Regions from separate parts of the Phocaeicola sp. ICN-14070 genome, predicted to be linked through region 1. Evidence: riboswitches for the same ligand, from Rfam matches in the RefSeq annotation. Region 1 holds a riboswitch; the other holds the start of a gene.
The links. Region 1 has a riboswitch for cobalamin ahead of WKT20_RS09230 (anaerobic ribonucleoside triphosphate reductase). Riboswitches for the same ligand answer to the same signal wherever they lie in the genome.
Positions count from the first base shown of each region.

Region 1 (4,439 bases):
GCACTTCAAATGCCTTGGGATACAGGGTACGAATACTATCTATCTGCAATTTAGCCAGGCTGTACTCACCTGCCGCATACGCAGATTCCGCACGCTGAAACAACTGGCCAGCCTGCTTCTCACCGTTCTGGCAAGCAGAAAGTGCCAATGCCATCGGAACGAGCAATAATCCTATCTTTTTCATACGTTTATCTATCATTCTATGCAGGCAAAAATACAACTATTTTCGGAACTCCTCCGCACATTCCTGCTTTTTTCCATGCATTTTCTATGTTTCCCTCACCGGAAACCTACGTTTTGCGAAAGGAAAACCTACGTTTCGGCCTTGAGAAACATAGGGTTCGCACAAGCGAAACGTAAAACATGCAGAAAGGTTTGTTTCTTAACAGCCTGATGTTTCCTCAATGTCTTTCCACAACCAGAAAAACAAATGTAAGATTTCAAGCAAGCGGCAAAAAATGGACAAAGGGATTTTTTTTGTAACTTTGCGGCAAATTGAAAAAATGCATACAATGGAACTGAAAGAACACTTCGCTGGCAGAATTTTTAGTCTGATATCAGAAACGGCCGATGAGCTGGGACTGGAATGCTATGTTGTAGGTGGATATGTAAGAGATATTTTCCTGAACAGACCTTCCAAGGACATAGATGTAGTGGTGGTAGGAAGCGGAATTGAAATGGCTCAGGCTTTCGGCAAAAAGCTGGGACGAGGTGCGCATGTATCTGTTTTCAAGAACTTCGGTACGGCACAAGTCAAGTTCAAGGATACCGAAGTGGAGTTTGTAGGGGCACGCAAGGAATCGTATAGCCACGACAGCCGCAAGCCGATAGTAGAAGACGGCACACTGGAAGATGACCAGAACCGCAGAGACTTCACCATCAATGCCATGGCGGTTTGCCTGAACAAGGCACGTTTCGGAGAATTGGTAGACCCCTTCGGCGGGCTGGATGACCTGAAGGAACGTACCATCCGTACTCCGCTTGATCCGGACATCACGTTCAGCGACGACCCGCTGCGCATGATGCGCTGCATACGATTTGCCACGCAATTGAATTTCTATATAGACGATGAAACGTTCGAAGCACTGGAACGCAACAAGGAACGCATCAAGATTATCTCGCGCGAACGTATCGCCGACGAACTGAACAAGATTTTGCTGTCACCTGTCCCTTCCAAGGGTTTTATCGACCTGGACCGCTGCGGACTGCTGGAATTGATTTTTCCGGAACTGGTGGCACTGCAGGGAGTGGAAGTACGCAACGGACGCGGTCACAAAGACAATTTCTACCACACGCTTGAAGTGGTGGATAATATTTCACGCGTAAGCAACGACTTGTGGCTACGCTGGGCTACCCTGCTACACGATATTGGCAAACCGAGAACCAAACGCTGGGAACCTAAGGCAGGATGGACCTTCCATAACCACAATTTCATCGGTGAGAAAATGATTCCGGAAATCTTCCGTAAGATGAAGCTTCCGATGAACGAGAAAATGAAGTACGTACAGAAACTCGTCGGTCTGCACATGCGTCCGATTGTGATTGCCGATGAAGAAGTGACCGACTCGGCCGTACGCCGCCTGCTCTTCGAAGCCGGTGATGACATCGACGATCTGATGATGCTTTGCGAAGCAGATATTACTTCCAAAAACGAAGCCCGCAAGCAACGCTTTCTGGACAACTTCAAACTGGTGCGCCAGAAGCTGAAAGATTTGGAAGAAAAAGACCGCATCCGGAACTTCCAACCGCCCGTAGACGGAGCCGAAATCATGCAGGTATTCAACCTGCAGCCTTGCCGTGAAATCGGAAGCCTGAAAAGTTCTATCAAGGATGCGATTCTGGATGGTGCCATCCCGAACGAGCACGACGCAGCCTTTGAATATATGCTGAAAAAGGCGGAACAAATGGGACTAAAGCCCGTGAACCTGCCTGAAAAAAAATAAGCTAACCCAACCTCTTTCGAAGCCTCTGTCACCCTTGACCTACAGAAGCTTCGAAAGATTTTTCCGATATAGTTATTCGCTTGTCGACAAACTAGAAAAATATTTCAGAATTTCCAATATCTGAGAGCTATTACAAATTAGAGTTACCCAATTAAACCTCCTACAATGTCATACAAGGAGGATTTCGTTCATAAAAGTTCTCCCAATTTAGAAACATTCGGAAAATCTCATTTTTTATTTTTCTCCCAAATCTCTATCTTTGTCCTGCTTTTCAAAAGGTAACCTAACCGTTTCAAAAGGGAATGCCGTGGAAATCGGCAACAGTACCTGCTGCTGTGATTCTTGCGTAAACCTGGACATGCATTGCAAGCCACTGTGAATCGAATTCATGGGAAGGCGTCTGTGGGGAAAGATCAGTCAGAAGACCTGCCCGGAAAAGCACAATTATAAGTTATGTTTTACCTCATTTAATTGAAAAAATGAATTTGACAGAAATCCGCATCATCAAGCGCGACGGAAAGCAGGAAAACTTTTCAGCCGCAAAAATCACCAACGCCATCGGAAAGGCTTTTGAAGCAACCGGCATTCCTCAGCAGAAAGAGGAACTGGATCTGATTACCCGACAGGTAGTGTCACACTTCTCGCAGCCTACCATCGGTGTGGAAGAAATTCAGGACCTTGTGGAAAACGAATTAATGAAGGGGCAGCCAGAAGTGGCCAAGAAATACATCATCTACCGTCAGTGGAGAAATACGGAAAGAGACCGGAAAACACACATCAAACATATCATGGACGGTATTGTGGCCATCGACAAGAATGATGTAAACCTGAACAATGCCAACATGTCAAGTCATACACCGGCCGGACAGATGATGACTTTTGCTTCAGAAATCACCAAGGACTATACTTACAAATATCTTCTTCCGAAAAAATATGCAGAAGCGCATCAGATGGGCGACATACACATCCACGACCTGGATTATTATCCCACAAAGACGACTACCTGCATACAGTATGACTTAGATGATTTGTTCGAACGCGGATTTCACACCAAGAACGGAAGCATCCGTACGCCGCAGTCCATCCAGAGTTACGCTACACTGGCTACCATCATTTTCCAGACGAACCAGAATGAACAGCACGGAGGACAGGCAATTCCGGCCTTCGACTTTTTCATGGCCAAGGGAGTGCTGAAAAGTTTCCAGAAAGTCATGGCTACTCATTTAGGATTGCTGCTCGACATCAAAGGCCACACAACGGACGAGAAAGAAATCCTGAAAGGGATACGTGCCCATTTCCACAGCATCGCTCCTAACGAAGAGACTGAAAAGGCTTACTTGGATTCTTTGCAAGCGGAAGGCATCGACCTGACAGCAGACGAATTGAAGTACGTGCTCCGCAAAACGCTGGCACAAACCCGCAAAGATACACATCAGGCCATGGAGGGCTTTATCCACAACTTGAACACCATGCATTCCAGAGGAGGTAATCAGGTGGTATTCAGTTCCATCAATTATGGTACGGACACCTCGGCAGAAGGAAGAATGGTGATTCAGGAATTATTGAAAGCTACCATCGAAGGCTTGGGGAATCATGGAGAAGTTCCAGTCTTCCCTATCCAGATTTTTAAAGTGAAAGACGGAGTGAGCTATTCCGAAGCCGATTATCAACTGGCCATGAAGGATTTTGAAGCAGCTCTCTCAGGAGAAGTGAAGTTTGAATGCCCAAACTTCGACCTCTTCCTGCAGGCATGCCGTACGACGGCCAAAGCACTGTTCCCTAACTTTATGTTCCTGGATACTCCGTTCAACAAACACGAGAAATGGAGTGCTGACGACCCGAAACGTTACCGTTATGAACTGGCAACCATGGGATGCCGCACACGCGTATTCGAGAACCTGAATGGAGAAAAGACTTCATTGGGAAGAGGTAACCTTTCATTTACGACCATGAACCTGCCTCGTCTGGCCATTGAAGCGCACCGGAAAGCAGAAAGTCTGACTAACGAGACTCCGGAAGGCAAGCTCCAGAAAGCAAAGGAATTTTTCCTCCAGTCGGTACACTCCATGGCTGAATTCATCGCAGAGCAGTTGTATACCCGTTACCAGTACCAGCATACCGCTCTTGCGCGTCAGTTCCCGTTCATGATGGGCAATAATGTATGGAAAGGTGGAGGTGCCCTTCATCCCAACGAAGAAGTCGGAGATGTGTTGAAACAGGGTACTTTAGGTATCGGCTTTATTGGAGGACACAATGCTATGATGGCATTATACGGCCAAGGACATGGACATAACCAGCAGGCGTGGAACACGCTTTACGAGGCTATTGAAGAGATGAACAAAGTGGCCGAAGACTACAAAAAGAAATACGGATTGAATTATTCGGTACTGGCAACTCCCGCCGAAGGATTGTCCGGTAGATTTACCCGTATGGACAAACGCAAATATGGAATCATTGAAGGAGTAAACGACCGTGATTACTATGTCAACTCATTCC
Region 1 is NZ_JBBKBF010000027.1:42,334-46,772, forward strand. It holds gene WKT20_RS09220 (hypothetical protein) at 1-184, opposite strand, end outside; gene WKT20_RS09225 (CCA tRNA nucleotidyltransferase) at 513-1,943, shown strand; cobalamin riboswitch at 2,201-2,391, shown strand; gene WKT20_RS09230 (anaerobic ribonucleoside triphosphate reductase) at 2,423-4,439, shown strand, end outside.

Region 2 (4,439 bases), on a different contig from region 1:
AGTTGCGGAATATCTTTAAAAGAAAACCGGGTAACGATGATGTGCGCGCGCAGTACGATTTTTATGAATATTTGAAAAACAAGTTGGCTGAGAACTAATCAGCCGACTTGTTTTTGTTTTCTGATATAAGCAGTAATTTGTCTCCTGGTTTCAATTCCATTTGTCCGTTGGGAATCAGGAACTCACTGCCACGTTTCACGAGCATAACCAACGTTCCTTTGGGAATCTGCATTTCGGCCAGTCTGTTTTTATTTTCCAGCATTTCGGCTGTCAGGGTGAGGTCATTCAGGCGGGTGTCGATTTCTTCCGGCAGTTCCACTCCAAATTCATTCCCTTCTTTAGGTGCGGGCAAGTCCAGCTGCAGGATTTTTGCCGCCTTTGTAATGGTCATCCCCTGAATGACCAAAGACAGAAGCGTGATGAAGAATACAATGTTGAACAATTGCTGCGAACCTTCAATCTGTGCCAATACCGGATAAGTCGCAAAAATGATGGGGGTAGCTCCTCTCAGTCCCACCCACGAAACAAACAGTCTGCCTTTATTCGTAATGTTACGGAAAGGTAGCAGGCAGAGGAATACGCTGAGCGGACGGGCAACGAGAATCATAAACACACCAATCAGTAAGGCTACCGCTGCGATATCGAGCATTTCGTGTGGGTTGACCAGTAGTCCTAAAGTAAGGAACATGATAATTTGGAAAAGCCAGGTCAGTCCGCTCATAAAGGTATTGATTTCTTTTCGGAAAGCCAGTCGGGTGTTTCCAAGAATGACTCCCATGATGTAGACAGCCAGATAGGCATTTCCTTTCAGCAGGTCCGTAATGGTGAAGGTAATGAATACCAGGCTCAACAAGAGGATTGAGTAAAGCGAACTGTTGGACAGGTTGATGCGGTTTATCAGCCATACGCTGAATCGTCCCATGGCGTAACCGATGACTCCACCGAAGAAGAACTGCACGAGCAGGTCTTTGGTAATCAGTAGAAAATCAGGATTACTTCCACTTGAAATCACTTGTATCAGTACGATGGTCAGCATGTAGGCCATCGGGTCGTTACTTCCACTCTCCAATTCTAGCATGGGGCGTAGATTCTGTTTCAAGTTCATGCGCTGGGAGCGGAGTAGGTTGAACACAGAAGCAGAGTCTGTAGACGACATGGTAGCGGCAAGCAGCAAGGAACTAAGCAGGGTTAATTCTATGTTGGTTCGGTTCCAGTCGGAAATATAGAATATAAATATACCGGTCAGCAAGGTTGTAAGCAATACACCGGCAGTTGACAGTACAATACCGGGAGTAAGGATGGGTTTGATTTCGTTGTATTTGGTATCCATACCTCCGGAAAACAGGATAATACTTAGTGCCATCATTCCAATGAATTGCGCGTCTGAAGCACTGTTGAATTGCAGTCCGAGTCCGTCACTGCCAAAACACATTCCTACTATCAGGAAAAGTAGAAGAGTGGGAATACCAAACCGGTATCCGGTTTTACTGATGAGAATGCTGGAAAAAATAAGGATGGAGCCAATCATCAGTATGTTTTCAGCTGTAAAAATCATGATTATGTAATAATAAATAAAGTAATGTGAATGTTGTATATGTATTATAATGTTCAAAGGTAAGAAAATGTTTGGCAGGCAAATGCTTTTTGTAAAGATTTTTGTGAATCTATTGTCTCTTCTGTAGTACTTTTTCAGTATGTACTTGCTAAAAGTGGAAAATTCTACGACAAATTCTCTGTTTCACACTGTGAAATACAAAAACCATAGTGTGGGATACATATTTCACACTGTGGGATATAAATCTCGCACTGTGAAACAGAGAACTTTTTCCTACGTTTTGTAGAATGTATGAGGAGAAAATTAGGAATATGTAGGGCAATTTATACTTGTTTGTGGAATGGTACTATAATTCTATAGAAATTTATTTTTGTTTTCAAGGAAAAATGTATATTTGCAATGTTTTGTTCCGTATTGATTTCCGGTTTGGCGAAATCGCGGATGAAAAGGGAATCGGGTGAAAGTCCCGGACAGTCCCGCTGCTGTAAGCTCCAGACATTTACGTTTGTCTACCCTCTGCAAGGCCACTGTCTTTTAAATGAAGATGGGAAGGCAAGACAAACGGGAGTAAGTCAGAAGACCTGCAAAACAAAGTCATGCTTGCATTCTCGAGGAAAGAATGGCAAGAACGTGCGTAATGTAGAATTACAATTAAAACTTAAATGAACAGATTGAAGAAACTGGCTATTACTGTCGGCTGTCGCTTTCTTATAGCTATGTGTCTTTGCTTGTTTGCAGGTGTAGATATTATTTATGCCCAACATGCGGACTCTGATAGTATTACAGGAAAGGTGCACCAGATTCCGGATGTGACGGTGAGTGGGAAGAAGACGATGAATAAAATATCTTCAGTTGTTCCCGTGCAGCGTTTGGGAAAAGACATGATGGAAGATCTGGGTATTCAGAATATGGCAGATGCGGTAAGGCGTTTTGCAGGCACTGATGTGCGTGATTATGGAGGTACGGGAGGATTGAAAACAGTTTCCGTTCGAAATATGGGAGCTGCCCATACTGCAATTAGTTATGATGGAGTTGCGGTAAGCAATTGTCAGGCTGGACAGATAGATATAGGGCGTTTTTCTTTAGACAACGTAGAGTCTTTATCGTTAAGTGTAGGTCAGAATGAAGATATGCTTCAGTCTGCCAGACTGTATGCTTCGGCTGGAGTCTTGAATATTGAAACATCTCGTCCCGAGTTTCTGGAGGATAGAAAATGGCAATTGTTGTTTCAGGTAAAAAGCGGTTCTTTTGGACTGGTTAATCCTTATTTTCGATATGGACAACAGCTAGGCGAAAAGACGGTCTTGTCTGTTGACGGAGACTATTTACGTTCGGATGGACAGTATCCTTTTTTGCTGAAAAATGGGAAATATACTCAGACAGAGAAAAGAACGAATTCGGAAGTGGATTCCTGGCATACGGAATGGAATCTTGTTCATGAATTTAAGGAAGATAAAAAATTGAATGTTAAGGCATACTATTATCAGTCAGAACGTGGATTACCGGGAGCTGTGATTTTGTATAATCCTGTTTCAAATGAACGCCTTTGGGATAAGAATGCTTTTGTGCAAGCAAAATATCAGGATAAAATAGCTGAGAAATGGTCATTACAGGCATTGGCTAAATACAATTATGCCTGGAATAAATACCAGGATAAGGGGGCACAATATGAGGGGGGAGTTTCCACAGATCATTATACCCAGCATGAATATTATGCCTCAGGAGCTGTTTTGTATCGACCGTTTCAGGGCTTTTCCGTATCATTGGCTCAAGATTTAGCAGTGAATACACTGGATAGCAATTTACCGGATTGTCCGTTTCCCACTCGTGTGACTTCTTTGACAGCCTTACATGCTCGCTATCAATTGGATGGTGTGCAAATGGATGCTTCCTTGATAAATACATATATAAAGGAACATGTGGAGAGTGGAGAAAAGCCGGATGATTTGAAGAAATTATCCCCTTCTTTTTCGGTGAATTGGAAACCTTTCAGTGAACAAGATTTCTTTTTAAGGGCTATGTATAAAAGTACTTTTCGTACCCCAACCTTTAACGACTTGTATTATTATCGTTTAGGAAATCGTTCTCTTCGTCCGGAAAAAGCAAAGGAATATAACATAGGCGTAACGTGGGGGGCCAAAAGGAACTCTGTATGGGACTATTTGACATTTACAGGAGATGTGTACTTCAATCAGGTAACAGACAAGATAGTGGCTTTTCCTTCTACTTATGTATGGAGAATGGCGAATTATGGGAAAACTCATATATGGGGAGTGGATATTACTCTTTCTATGGGTATTCCTTTAGGTGAATTGTTTAAAGCATATGTATCAGGAAGTTATACATGGCAAAAGGCTGTTGATTTGACTGACCCGAATGCTAAAAATTATAAGGATCAATTGCCTTATACGCCAGAACATAATGGGAACGGTTCCGTCATTTTGGAAACTCCATGGGTAAAATTAGGATATAGTTTGATTGGAGTCGGAAAAAGATATTACTTCTCACAGAATATTCCAGAGAATGAGATTGAAGGATATGTGGAACAAACGCTAACTCTTTCTCGGCAATTTTCATTTAAGACCTGTCGTTTAAGACTACAGGCAGATTTAATTAATTTCATGAATGAGCAATATGAGGTAATAAAGTATTATCCAATGCCAGGGCGTTCATGGAAAATAACAGCTGCTATTCATTTTTAAATTTAAATATTTATGCAATTTAGAAAATTATTTTTCAGTTTGTGCTGCATGGTGACATTAGGAGCGTCACTGGTAGCTTGTAGCGAAGATGAAGAGTTATTTGATGACAGTGGTTCTAAGGTTACCCTTCCTACTCATCGGGCATTTATTCTGAATGAAGGTACCATGGGGTATAACAATGC
Region 2 is NZ_JBBKBF010000017.1:49,948-54,386, reverse strand. It holds gene WKT20_RS07035 (RNA degradosome polyphosphate kinase) at 1-98, shown strand, start outside; gene WKT20_RS07030 (potassium/proton antiporter) at 95-1,555, opposite strand; cobalamin riboswitch at 1,948-2,158, shown strand; gene WKT20_RS07025 (TonB-dependent receptor plug domain-containing protein) at 2,218-4,257, shown strand; gene WKT20_RS07020 (DUF5074 domain-containing protein) at 4,270-4,439, shown strand, end outside.
Region 2: linked by a shared signal. The riboswitch ahead of WKT20_RS07025 (TonB-dependent receptor plug domain-containing protein) and the one ahead of WKT20_RS09230 (anaerobic ribonucleoside triphosphate reductase) in region 1 are both predicted to bind cobalamin.